DNA from 3 places in the Bartonella sp. B30(2025) genome. Region 2 is predicted to be linked to each of the others. Evidence: predicted binding sites of a transcription regulator. Region 2 holds the regulator's gene; each other region holds the start of a gene.

What was found. Region 2 encodes LexA, which represses DNA repair genes until DNA is damaged. Its sites were predicted from a motif close to TGTTCNNNNTGTGTTCNG; they were not measured.
Region 1: the regulator LexA is predicted to act here: its motif matches at 1,799-1,816, upstream of ssb (single-stranded DNA-binding protein).
Region 3: the regulator LexA is predicted to act here: its motif matches at 915-932, upstream of ruvC (crossover junction endodeoxyribonuclease RuvC).

What each region holds. Positions count from the first base shown of each region.
Region 1 covers NZ_CP200034.1:783,845-788,540, reverse strand. Annotated here, with positions in the region: gene V4P55_RS03410 (YdaU family protein) at 1-205, shown strand, start outside; gene V4P55_RS03405 (hypothetical protein) at 165-653, shown strand; gene V4P55_RS03400 (hypothetical protein) at 817-1,170, shown strand; gene V4P55_RS03395 (hypothetical protein) at 1,182-1,670, shown strand; gene ssb (single-stranded DNA-binding protein) at 1,846-2,283, shown strand; gene V4P55_RS03385 (hypothetical protein) at 2,294-2,881, shown strand; gene V4P55_RS03380 (hypothetical protein) at 3,452-3,976, opposite strand.
Region 2 covers NZ_CP200034.1:588,435-593,130, forward strand. Annotated here, with positions in the region: tRNA gene V4P55_RS02440 (tRNA-Lys) at 1-63, opposite strand, end outside; gene lexA (transcriptional repressor LexA) at 620-1,333, shown strand; gene ttcA (tRNA 2-thiocytidine(32) synthetase TtcA) at 1,566-2,414, opposite strand; gene rpsD (30S ribosomal protein S4) at 2,730-3,347, opposite strand; gene murI (glutamate racemase) at 3,530-4,342, opposite strand; gene V4P55_RS02465 (RNA methyltransferase) at 4,335-4,696, opposite strand, start outside.
Region 3 covers NZ_CP200034.1:1,164,410-1,169,105, reverse strand. Annotated here, with positions in the region: gene V4P55_RS04940 (DUF1465 family protein) at 280-804, shown strand; gene ruvC (crossover junction endodeoxyribonuclease RuvC) at 973-1,482, shown strand; gene ruvA (Holliday junction branch migration protein RuvA) at 1,479-2,111, shown strand; gene ruvB (Holliday junction branch migration DNA helicase RuvB) at 2,114-3,214, shown strand; gene ybgC (tol-pal system-associated acyl-CoA thioesterase) at 3,376-3,813, shown strand; gene tolQ (protein TolQ) at 3,951-4,664, shown strand; gene tolR (protein TolR) at 4,677-4,696, shown strand, end outside.

The DNA of each region.
Region 1 (4,696 bases), 200 kb from region 2:
AGCGACATGGCGTAACTGGATTAGAAATTCAAAAAATTACGGAAATAGCAAGATAGGTAGTAATCATGGCAATTATCCTCAAAGACAAAAAAGTGTTGGCGAGCGCATCGCAGACAGCATCCTTGATATCGGAAATCGAGGTTACTTTAAAGAACATTCGTGCAATGATAGCTTCGGAATTTCCTCTAGCTTTGAAGGATGGTAGTAAGTTAACCAAGCAGCAGGAAATGCTTGCTTTAGAGGCTTATGATCAACTTCGGGAACTGTTTGCGGTGAAAGCCGAAAAAGAAGACATTGCAAAGGCTATTCGTATGCTCTCGTGTGGATTGAAAATAGCGCAAAATGCAGATCATGAGGGGATAGCACTGACCTATGGAATGGTTCTCGAAAATGTTTCGGCATGGTCATTGATGAAAACGGTTAAGCGAATTTTGTGTGATGAAATAGATGGTTTATCCGATACGTTTTTCCCAAGTACTCGCGAGCTTGTGAGACTGTGTCGTGATTTGGAAGCCAGCCTTTTAACCAGAGCGAGTGTTGTTCGCAAAGCTGTTTTGAATACACGTAAAAAGACGATGAAAGAAAAAATAGCGAGAGAGCATTCCCGACCATTTACGCTTGTTCAGGAGCAAGAAGGAAAAATAACAAACTAGTAAAAGTGTTGATCGTTTTGTATTAGGCATACGTTTAAATCAATAAAAAGGCACCATACAGAGCGATTAAAGAATTTTTTGATCATATGCATTAAAATAAAAATGGCTATTTGTGGTCAAATTTGTGGCAAATAAGCCTATCGATAAAATTAAGGATTAAAGCATGGAAATCTTAAAACATCTGTTCTCAACAAAACGTAAACAGCCAATACAAAAAAAGTTTGTTGCAACAGCTATTGGCCATGCACCTTGGGGGCTTGGTTGTGCTGAATATTTTTATAACCTTTATGAGTATGAAGATGGAGCCAGAGAATATGAGGAGTTTGAAGGCTGCAAACACTATGAAACGCTAGAAGGAGCGAATTTCAGTACTGAAGCGCAAGTAAAAGCGTGGTTTTATGGGAGTGCACTGCCCAAAGCTGTTCTTAACTATGAGCCACTCATAGATGAGATTAACAAAGATATCAAAAAGTTATCGGAAACTATTAAAAAATTATCGAAATCTGCTGAGAAATAAACATGTTTACAATGAAGAAAACAACAATTTTATTATATGGCATCGGGTTTATAGCACTTATAGCTTTGTCTTTTTTGGAAATAGAAAAAAACACTGACTTTATTCAAGGCGTTTTAACATTTGCATCTATCTTTTTAGTAATAGTAACAATCCTTTGTGCAATCTTATGTAATTCTAAACTTCCGTCAAAATTACATTTTGATCCAGAGTACCAATATGAAAATACAACATCTTGGAATATCATAACATCTGATTTGCATTTATATATGCATCAACTTTTTCGTTTAATTGTTTTGGCGCTTGTGACATTAATTTTTTCATACAGTCCTAAGACAGATATTTCTTTTCTCTCTGCTTTTGGGGATGAAGCCCACTTTTCAGCAAATACTCTTCTTTGGCATATTTTGTTGGTTTTTGTCGTTTATGTTATGGCTCGTACATATAGATTAATAGATAAGCTTATTAATTTATTACGGTCATGCGCTCTGGATTCTGCATAAAATTTCTCATTTGATCCACCATGCGTTTGTAGCAGTCAAGTACTATCAATGAGCGCTGTAAAATATAATTTTATATATTAATAATTTATAATATCACTTTGAAAACATTAGAAAAATATAAGAATTTATGTTAAAATAATGTTCGTAAAAACGTAAATTTAATGGATATGAAAATATGCTCAATAAAGTGACGTTAATAGGGTATCTTGGTGCTGATCCTGAAAGTAAAACAATGCCTTCTGGTGTTGAAGTGGTCAATTTTAGGATAGCAACTTCCGATAGCTACAAAGATAAAAACACCAATCAAAAAATAGAGAAAACGGAATGGCATTCCGTGGCGGTTTTTAATCCCCACATTGCAAAGATTGCCCTTCAATATCTTAAAAAAGGCAGTAAGGTCTATATCGAAGGGCGATTACAAACACGTAAATGGCAAGATAACAAAAGTATTGAGCGTTACACGACAGAAGTGATTGTACCGCAGTTTAAAGGTGAATTGTATTTGCTTGATGCAAAGAAAGAGAGCGATACCTATGTCACTGCTCAAAGTTATGCAGTTGCTTCAGGTGCTGCTGATTATAAAACATCTGTTAATGACGACATTCCGTTTTGATTGAAAAAATATGGCAAAAAGAAAAAAACGAGCAAAACGTGGACGACCACGGATTGAGGGACGTATGAGAGAAAAAAACGGACGTATTTCACGTGCAAAAAGACCACGTGAAGCTATTGATAAATTAACAATTGCAATGCGTGCTAAGCACTTTGGGTTAACTGTAGAAGAAGCAAAAAATCCACTTTCTGGCACTTATATCGGGAGACTGTGTTTGCTCGGATATAGACAAGACCCATCAGGCATTAGCCAAGACCAGTATGATGCTGCACAGAAGTATCTTGAAGTTAGAAATGATTACCTGTGTGCAAAAGGTTTGCCGAGCGGCTATTATGACGATTTTATTCCATTGTCAGATGAGGAAGCACAAGAACGGTGGATTCAAAAAGCAACCGATCGCTATGAAGATATGAAGGAAGCTATAAAAGAAGCACAAGATTTGTATCACCAACATAATTTTTATGCTGCACTGCAATGTCTTGTTATCGAAGATCAATCATTGTCGTATCTTGTACATTCACTGCGTATTATTCTTAATGTGCTTCATAAATATTTTGCGCAAAGCCGTAAAGTATACAAATCTCAAGCAGCATCCTGAATATCAATGGTAACTTCTTTTCCAAGAGCAAGAAGAGTAAATGCGAAGACATCTAATTTTATTGCATGGTTTAAACCTAATAATCAGTTAATTTGTATTAGATGGGGTTAAAAAAAATGCGTAAGATTAGCTTTGCAGGAAATTCTTTGGGTCGTAAATTATGCGTTGCAATAGCAAACTTGCCTTTAGAGAATTTCTCTTAAATTATAATTCATTTTATTATTAAAATTTAAAGCATTGAGCGTCGATACAATAATATATTTTCCATAACAAAAAACACTTCTTTTTAGAATCACTGTTTCAACGAAATTTCACTTGATATTCTGTATTATCGCTATGTTTTCCTAAAATAGAGGTTCAGTAAATTTTATGCGCCTACTTTTACGTATCCTTCACAAAATAGCTGTATTTTTTGATAAAGGATACGTTAAACTTATAAGAATAAGGGTTATCAATTTTCGGTATTTTTATGGAAATACAGTTAATTGATAACAGACATAGTTAAAACCAGACAGCTTTTGAGGCTGTCGTAGTATAAATTTTAGGACTAAGAAAAAATAAGATTAAATTTTACATACCAAATAATAAACATAAGTTATATTCAAAAGCATACTCTTGCATAAATTGATAAGTTGCTGTGTTTGCGATTTCGATATTCTCAGCTGTTTTCACCATGATTGTTGAGTAGGTGCCACGAGATGAAATACTATGTCCACTTTTATTATGCATTAATGTTGTCTCTAATGTAATTTCTTCGGTAGAATATTGGACAAGTGGATTGTATACGAAGAATCCGTGTTTTGAGATCAACGGCATGACCTCTTTTAATATACCATCTTTGAGATAGTGATATCCTCTGCCTGTGAATGTTGGCTGAGGTTCTCTGGTAAATTCTGGCAATTCATTTTTTAATTCATTAAGTGAATTTATAAATGTAACATGCAAACAATGTTTTCGTTGTATATTGTGGTAATCTACTGCTATTTTTAGCGCTCCTAAAGTACTAGCATTGTCTTCAAATCCTTTTTTTAAAGTTTCTTCTACGATAAAAGGCAGTGTCAATTCGTCATGTATTGCATTTATAGTATTATTCATGGGGAGTTCTTTCTTATTTTAAAATTGCAGCTTTCAAATTTCAATTTTTGCGTTATTATCAATAAATTTAATAATTATCAATTTAATAATAATGATATATAATTTGAAGAAAATTTTTGTAATTTTTTATGAAAAAGGGTGCGTTTTTCACTGTGCTCATTTCGATTTCATTCGAACTCATATTCAAGCTCATATCATCTTGCTTTTGGAAATCGTTTAGGGATTCAGTTTGCTTACATTTTTACGCGTTTAGTGTCTGCTTCAACAATCTGTATTTCATTGCAGCTTACGAGTATGTACTTAACTATTGTTTGTGCTAATTCATAAGAAAACAAAATAAAAAATAATAAAAAAAGACTCTGTAAAAACTTAATAATTATTTTTAATAATATTAATTTTATGTAAAATAATATTTAAATTTTTATTATTTTTTAGTATTTTAAAATGATTCATATTTTATCAAAAAATCAATTTTGAATGCTTTACTATGCTAACATATATTTTTTGTTGTGGATGAAGTTTAAGAATGGTATCTACAAATTTTAGTTTTTTAACACTGAAAAATTAGATAAAAAATAAAAAAAATACAATATTTAGATTTTTTTGTTGACATGGTGTAAAAAATCGTATTTAATGACATGTGCGGTACTAGTTTTGTTGTGTCCAGATTTTAGATTTTCCCTTAAAAATTTAGAAAAATATTAAGCCTTTAATGTGGCT
Region 2 (4,696 bases):
GGGATTCGAACCCTGGACCTACTGATTAAAAGTCAGTTGCTCTACCAACTGAGCTACGCGCTCTCAAACAAATCTACATTGTTTAAAGAAAGTAAACGGAACATACGGTCGACTCTTCATTTGGTCAACACCTTTTAGAAAAAATATTTCTCTTTTTTTAAAAAAAATTTCTTTATCCCAATTATTAATATTTTTTTTTGATTTTTTTCTCTCATTATTCGCGCATATACAAAATTCTATTTTTTCAAAATTAATAAAAGTAGCAACATTCAAAAGCATTAAAAATATCCTGAAATTATATAAATGTTATCAACTTGAATAAAATAAATACCTGAATTCTCATTTTTTGCGTTGTAAAACGAGAGCGCCGCTTATTTCATTTTGGAAAACAATTCTTATGTGATAAAATTATGAATTAATCGTTTTATTTTTTGATATTTTTTTTAAAATAAAATTAAGTCATGATTCATTATTTTAAAATATAGAGTCTCCCTTTTATTATTTTAGTTTAAAATAAAACGTATAGTTTTTATTTAATTCACGAAAATTTATATAACAAATAAAGAATAGTTATGTGTATTTTTTATTTGTTATATCATAATTTCTATTGGAATGTTGAATGTTAACATATAAACAATATGAGTTACTTTTATTCATTCACAATCATATAAAAAAAACCGGTGTTTCTCCTTCTTTTGATGAAATGAGAACAGCATTGGAACTCGCTTCCAAATCTGGCATTCATAAGCTTATTATTGCATTAGAAGAACGGGGGTTTATACGACGTTTACCCAATCGGGCCCGCGCAATAGAAATTATTCGATTCCCTGACAAGATAGCATTTAATCTCCCTTCAGCTCGTGAAATTTTTCCTAATACAATAGAAAAAAATAAAAGAAAAATGTTCAAAAATGTTACTAATCTTGGTAACTTTTATGAAAAAGATAAAAAGCATGTTACTATTCCTATTATGGGATGTATTGCTACTTGGGTACCCGTTTCCGCTATGTTGCGACAAATAAATACACTTTGTTTGCCACAAGAGATGCTTGGATATGGTGAACACTATGCTTTACAAGTCAAAGATGATTCTATGAATGAAGCAGGTATTTTTAATAAAGATACTATAATTATTAAACGCCAAAACATAGCAACATCAGGCGAAATTGTTGTTGCGTTCGTTGATAAGGAGGAAGCAGCTTTAAAGAGATATCAACGCAAAGGGACATTTATTGCATTAGAATCTGCAAATCCTTACTATGAAACACGCATATATGAGCCTGAGCGAGTACATATACAAGGTAAACTTATAGGGCTTATTCGAAAATATTAAAAACAAAATACCTTTTTAGTATGCTTTATACATATAGAAAAATATTATTTAATATTTTTATTTATATGATTCAATAAGTTATTTAAAAAAGTTAAATAATTACTATAAAAAATTATTCTGTAGATGTAAAAAGATAAAAAGTATTTATACAAATAAAAAAAATAAATTTTATAGTATAGTAATTATAAATTATAATGAATAACTTGAATTTACTTTTATTAATACTTAATATCTATACAAAATTTTTAAAATTAAAAATTTTTTTATCAAGTAAATGACTTGGGCGCACATTTGTTAAAGCACGAATCATAGTATCCTTGCGTCCTGGCATTCTTTTTTCTATATCTTTTAGCATTTTTTTCATCGCATTACGTTGCAAACCATCTTGGCTACCACAAAGATTGCAAGGAATAATGGGGAACTGCATTGCTTGAGAAAATTTTTGTATATCCTCCTCAGCGGCATAAACAAGAGGACGTAAAACAAAAAGATCGCCTTCATCATTGATGAGTTTCCCAGGCATAGCTGCTAATCGTCCACCATGAAATAAATTCATAAAGAACGTTTCTAAGACATCATCGCGATGATGTCCAAGAACTAATGCAGAACATCCTTCTTCACGTGCGATACGATATAAATTGCCACGTCGCAATCGCGAACAAAGTGAGCAATATGTCTGTGTGTGCTTTAATTTATCTGTAACAATTGAATAAGTATCCTGATATTCAATGCGGTATGGAATTTGATAAGAACTTAAAAAATCTGGAAGAATATGTTTTGGAAACTCTGGCTGTCCTTGATCAAGATTACAGGCCAAAATCTCAACAGGCAAAAGTCCACGCCACTTTAAATCTAAAAGAAATGCAAGTAGACTATAGGAATCTTTTCCACCTGACAAAGCAACCAGCCATTTTTTTCCCGTAGTAAGCATAGAAAAATCATCAAATGCTTGTCGCACATGACGCAAAAGCCGTTTACGTAATTTATTAAATTCAACAGTAGAAGGCGCACTTCGAAATATTGGATGACATTCATCAATTTCTTCTACAAAAGAAACAGCTTTATCTCTATTTTCTTTCATTTTTTAGTACTTAGCTGAAAAAAATTCTATGATATTATAAATTAAACTTATACAATATAATAAGTTTTCTGTAAAATGAGCATAAACCTATACAGGTATAAAGCAACTTTAATTGATACTTATTAAAGCCGTAAATCTAAATAAAATAAAAAAACAACAATAACTACACTGTTATGCTTGTGCGCTTATACAGCACAAAACAGACAACCTACCCTATCCCTGAATATCGTTGTCAGATTCAACAAAAACGAAATAGTATATGTTTTTAGACATATAGAAAGATAGGGAGAGAGCAATACTCTCCCCACAAAAAGTTTAACGAGAATAAAACTCAACAACCAGGTTTGGTTCCATTTGCACGGCATAAGGAACATCTGTAAAAGCAGGAACTCGAGTAAATGTTGCTTTCATTTGATTATGATCTGCATCGATATAATCAGGCACATCCCGTTCTACTAGCTGCACAGACTCCAAAACTAAAACGAGCTTTTTTGATTTTTCACGAACTTCAATAACATCACCTGGTTTACAGCGATATGACTGAATATTAGTGCGTCGACCATTTACATTCACATGACCATGATTGATAAACTGGCGAGAAGAAAAAATTGTCGGAACAAATTTTGCACGATAAACAATTGCATCCAAACGCGATTCCAAAAGTCCGATAAAGTTCTCACCTGTATCACCGCGTCGACGAGAAGCTTCCTGATAGATTTTACGGAACTGTTTTTCTGATATATCACCGTAAAATCCTTTTAGCTTTTGTTTAGCACGCAGCTGTACACCATAATCAGACAGCTTTCCTTTACGGCGCTGACCATGTTGACCAGGACCATAATCACGGCGATTAACAGGAGACTTTGGACGTCCCCAAATATTTTCTCCCATACGGCGATCAATTTTATACTTTGTTGTTTCGCGTTTACTCATCGCATTTCCTTTAAAATAAATAAAAAAATCCACAATTAAACATTAAGGAAACGCGCCCTCCTCTGCCTTTAAATATGAAGACTGACAGGACACTTTAAAAAAGTTTTGCAAAGTTATCCACGGGACACGTCAACTCTCACAACATTTTCTCGAAAGAAAATCTTAAAACAGCTCTATTCACTTTATATTTCAAAGTCAACTCTTTTCACTATATCTAAGCCAAACTCTTTTAGCAAACATTCTGTTGAATACGTTATATTTTGTGATGTCAATAATGCAAAACTTTTATGCGTCTTTATGCTTTGGTGGCACATTTTTTCCGGTAATAACGATCTAGCATGTTTAGCGATAGCTTTTGATGGATCAATCCATTTAACTGGCCATAAGGATTGCTCACGAAACAAATGAATCAAAAAAGGATAATGAGTGCAAGCTAAAACAATAATATCAGTATATTGTCCATTTTTTTTAACAAAGCATGGTAAGATTTCATCACGTACTTTTTCAGAATTAATAGGTTTTCCACGCAAATAGTTTTCAGCAAATTCAGCAAGTTTTTTGCTTCCAACAAGTTGCACATGGCATTGTCCTGCAAAAGAAGCGATTAACTCATGTGTGTATGCGCGTTTAACTGTTCCAGGAGTAGCTAACACTGAAATAACACCAGATTTTGTTTGTTTTGCTGCTGATTTAATTGCAGGAACCGTTCCAACAAAAAGAATATGTGGAAACTGTTGTCGTAAATCTGCTATCATCAACGTAGAAACAGTGTTGCAAGCAATTACACATAAAGCAGGGGTATAGAGCGTTAAAAGATTTGTAAAAATCTTAAAAATACGTTTTTTTAAAAAATTTTCTTCCCAATTTCCGTAAGGAAACCCTGCATCATCAGCAACATAAATAAATTGAGCCTCCGGGATAAGAGCATGCATTTCCCTGAGAACTGTTAAACCACCGATTCCACTATCAAAAAAAAGAACAGGCCGTTTAACCATCAGCATTTACACTTATTTTTCTTTTTTTGCGATCACGACCTACTGGCGCTCCACTTCCTCGTGGAGATTGAGGCGAAAAATGCTCTAACGAAGATATGATCCCCCGCAGTAAGCAAACTTCAGATTCGCTAAAATTAGCGCGTGTAAAAACAGAGCGCATATTTGCAATCATCACCTCTTTACGTTCTTGAGGTCTAAAGTATCCACGAATATCCAAAGCATCTTCTAATTGAGATAAAAAACCATGAAAGGTTGCTTTATTAGCTGGCTGCATCTTTACTGCACGAAAAGCCGTATCATTCGCATTATCCAAACCTGATTTCATCCATTCATAAGACATAAGAAGAACTGCTT
Region 3 (4,696 bases), 580 kb from region 2:
GTGTTTTTTTTCGATATTATATTCAAAGAATGAGCGGTGTTGTTACGCAATTTGGTGTTGTTTATTGTCATTTATTTTTGTGAAAACTGTCAATTTTATCGGTTTTCTTAAAAAAACAGGTGGGTCTATAGTGTCATTGCCTGTTAACCCTAATGCAAAAAGCGCATTGAATGAGAGTTTTGAAAGAGGTACTTAATTTAAAAAGATAAAGAAACCTTTTTCTTTTTTGTACGTTGAGTAAGTATTATCGTTTTCGTGCGAGTATTGGAGTATAAAAGCGTGAGTGCACATGAACGCCCTTATGATAAAGATAAACCCATTGTCATGATTGAGCACGGTGCTTTTGAAAATGCTTTCAATCGTCTTTATGAAGAAACCATGAGTCTGATTGAAGAAACAGCATCTTATATTGATTCAGACGGAAAATTAGCTGCGCGCACGCTTTCTGCAGAAGCTTCTGCAATTTATGCAAAAGAAGCAATGTACTTAAGTACACGACTTATGCAAATAGCTTCTCAGCTTCTTCTTTTTCGCGCAGAGCGTGAAGGAGAAATGTCACCAGAGCAAATACAAAAAGAAATCGCAAAAGTATCACTTCATACACCAACCTTAAAATTAGAAACTGTACATTGGCAAGAATTGCCAGAGATCTTTCGCTATTTTGTTACACGTTCACTTCGCTTAGAAAAACGAATGCAATATATGAATTACAATAAAGAGCACGGCTCTTGCTATGATTTGGAAGATACTAATCCAGTGAATAAACAAATCGAGTTACTTAAAACAGCTTTTCAGCATTCTTAGAAAATTTTGTCTTTCGCTTTTTTTTATTTTTTGCTTTTCTATATGCTATTTTGTTTTAGCAAAGTGAATTTTGGCATGCCTTTTATGATGTTTTATGACTATATTCTTCTTGTTTTATTTGTTTTCCAATATCTGTTCAAATATAAAAAAATAACATAAACTTAGCTCATGGCAGAGACGATTCGTATTATAGGTATTGATCCTGGACTCAGGCGAACGGGGTGGGGCGTGATCGATCTCTCTGGCAATCGTCTTCAGTTCGTTGCAGCAGGTACTATTACTTCTAACGTGCGATGTGATCTTGCTTCCAGACTGTGCCAACTTTATGATGGGCTTTCAGGTATTTTGCATGAATTCATGCCTCATGAGGCGTCTGTGGAGCATGTTTTCGTTAATAAAGATGCGACGGCGACTTTAAAACTTGGTCAAGCACGTGCTATTGCGCTTCTTGTTCCAGCGCAGGCAAGTCTACCTGTTTTTGAGTATGCTCCTAATAAAGTAAAAAAATCGGTTATTGGTGTTGGTCATGGAGATAAGGAACAAATTCACATGATGGTGAAAGTTCTTCTTCCACGTGCGCAATTTGACAGCAACGATGCAGCGGATGCGCTTGCACTTGCTCTTTGTCATTCTGCGCACCGCACTAACCTACAATCTCGTGCAGGTGTTTTGGCATGATTGGCAAACTAAAAGGAAACCTTGAACACATCTTTGATGATCATATCATCCTGAATGTTCACGGTGTTGGTTATATTGTTTTTATTTCACATCGGTTGCGTTGTTCATTACCCGCTCTTGGAGAAAGTTTAAGTTTATTTATTGAAACGCACGTTCGTGAAGACGCGATCCGTCTTTTTGGTTTTGCAGAGAAAATAGAACAAGAATGGTTTTGTCTTTTGCAAAATGTACCAGGTGTTGGGGCGAAAGTTTCTTTAGCAATCTTAGGAATCTTATCACCAAATGAGTTGACGCAAGCAATTGCATTAAGCGATGTTGCTATGATTAGCCGTGCTCCAGGTGTTGGCAAAAAAGTTGGAGAAAGAATTGTGAGAGAGCTCAAAAGTAAAGCGCCATCCTTTCATGGTGATGCGGTTCATTCCATTTCTTCCTCATCACTGGCAACACAAAATAATCAGCCCATTGATGATGCACTCGCAGCTTTGATCAATCTTGGATTTGAGCGCGATCAAGCAGCCCAAGCTCTTGGTTTAGCGATGAAGGATTTGGAAGAGGAAGAAACGGTTTCCTCTGCACTGCTTATTCGTAATAGCCTTAAATTGCTTTCCCCTCCAGTGAGTTCAAGGTAAAAATGCATAAAGATGATGAAGAACAACGCCTTTTGAGTAGTATTCCCCTTCCTAATGATCCAGATCGCTCCTTAAGACCACAAGTGCTTGATGACTTTATTGGTCAGGAAGCGGCGCGTGCAAATTTAAAAATCTTCATTGAAGCCGCAAAAACACGCCGAGAAGCGCTCGATCATGTTTTATTTGTAGGACCCCCTGGCTTAGGAAAAACAACACTTTCACAGATTATGGCTAAAGAGTTAGGGGTTAATTTTCGTTCAACTTCAGGTCCTGTTATTGCCAAATCTGGAGATTTGGCAGCACTTTTAACCAATTTAGAAGAACGAGATGTCCTTTTTATTGATGAAATTCATCGCTTAAATCCAGCTGTTGAAGAAATTTTATATCCTGCTATGGAAGACTATCAGCTTGATCTTATCATTGGGGAAGGACCAGCAGCGCGTTCGGTTAAAATTGACTTAGCCAAATTTACGCTGGTGGCTGCTACTACGCGTTTGGGACTTTTGACAACACCTTTGCGAGATCGTTTTGGTATTCCTATTCGGTTAAATTTTTATACCATAGAAGAATTGGAATATATCGTAAAGCGTAATGCGCGCCTTTTTTCGGTCCAAATTAGTGATGATGGTGCTCATGAAATTGCACGCCGTGCACGAGGGACTCCAAGGATTGCAGGACGGTTGTTACGCCGTGTTTGTGATTTTGCTTTGGTCAAACGGGCAAAAAAAATTGATTGCGCACTTGCTGATGAAGCTCTTTCTCGTCTTGAAGTTGATCATTTAGGGCTCGATCCACTTGACCGTCGTTATTTGTTGCTGATTGCAGATACTTTTTTAGGTGGTCCCGTCGGTATTGAAACCATTGCTGCGGCTTTATCAGAACCACGTGATGCTATTGAAGATATTATTGAACCCTATCTTCTACAACAAGGCTTTATTCAGCGTACTGCCCGCGGACGAATACTGACAGAAAAGGCTTTTGCTCATTTAGGGCTTTCTCCACCTTCTTCTATGGCGTCCATGCAAAAACGGACACAACTTTCTAATTTATTAGAAGAGAGTTTACCCATACAAACAACTTTATGGGATGGAGCAGAAGATTAAAAAAATTATGGAAACAGAGTAGAAGATTAAAATACACTTTATCATAAAAAAGTTTAGGTTAATTTGTGATTTTGCATTTCATAATTTCAACATAAAAAATGTTCAATTGCTTGATGTCTCAAATAATGAACAAATATAGACAATTTTTTAGGATAAAGAGGATGAGTGGGACAGCGTCTGAAAACAACGATATAAACGATTTTCATGATTTGCAGGCACGGGTTTATGTTGCTGATACAGATTTTTCAGGTGTAGTTTATCATGCGCGTTATTTAGAATTTTTTGAACGAGGACGTTCAGAGTTTTTACGGGCTATAGGTTTTAATAATCATATGTTGGCAGAAGGGGGGCAGGGAGAAGAGTTATTTTTTGTTGTGCGTCATATGGAAATCACTTTTTCCCGACCAGCGCGTATTGATAATCTTTTAACAATAAAAACGCGCCTGGACTGTGTCCAAGGAGCACGTTTCTTCATGGATCAACATATTGTACATGATAATACCATGCTGGTTGCTGCAAAAGTTGAGATTGCTATCATTAATAAAGAGGGGAAACCGCGACGTTTACCCAAAGATCTTTTTTCGAAAATTCTTGCTTAAAAGTGTTTTTGATTTAATTTCACAGTGTAAAGAGCTTATTTATATATAGAGAGAGTGAGATTTGTTTTTTTATAATTTAGGAACTATAAAATAAGTTTATTTATAAAAAATAATCTTTCATTGAGAGGGATGAATTTATGCCGCATATAGAATTTGCAAGTCCAGAAACAATCGGAATTTTAAGCTTATTTATGCAAGCGGGATGGGTTGTTAAAACTGTTATGGTTGGATTGCTACTCGCTTCTATTTGGAGTTGGACAATTATTTTTGATAAAATTTTTACCTATCGACAAATTCGGCGTAAAATCAAACAGTTTGAAGATGAATTTTGGTCAGGGCAGCCACTGGAAGATCTCTATGCCGTGTACAAAAATCAACCCACTGACAGCATATCAGTGGTTTTTATGGCAGCAATGACAGAATGGAAAAAATCTCTTGCAAAAGGGATCCATACATCAACCAATCTGCAGAGTAGGATTAATAAAGCCATGGATCTTGCTTTAATCCGTGAAAGTGAAAAAATAGAATCAAAATTAAATTTTCTGGCAACACTTGGGTCTGCAGGTCCTTTTATTGGACTTTTTGGGACAGTAATTGGTATTATGAGTTCATTTCTTTCTATTTCCGCTTCTCAAAATACCTCGTTGGCAGTTGTCGCACCGGGAATTGCAGAGGCACTTTTAGCTACAGCGATTGGTTTGCTTGCAGCGATTCCAGCAGTTATTGCTTATAACAAATTTGTCCATGAAAGCGGTAAAATAATAGCACAAATAGAAAACTTTGCTGATGAATTTTCAACAATTATGTCACGACGCATTGATGAGATACAAAGATCTCATACATCATCATAAAGGAGAAAATCTATGGGCGTTTCTATTGTTTC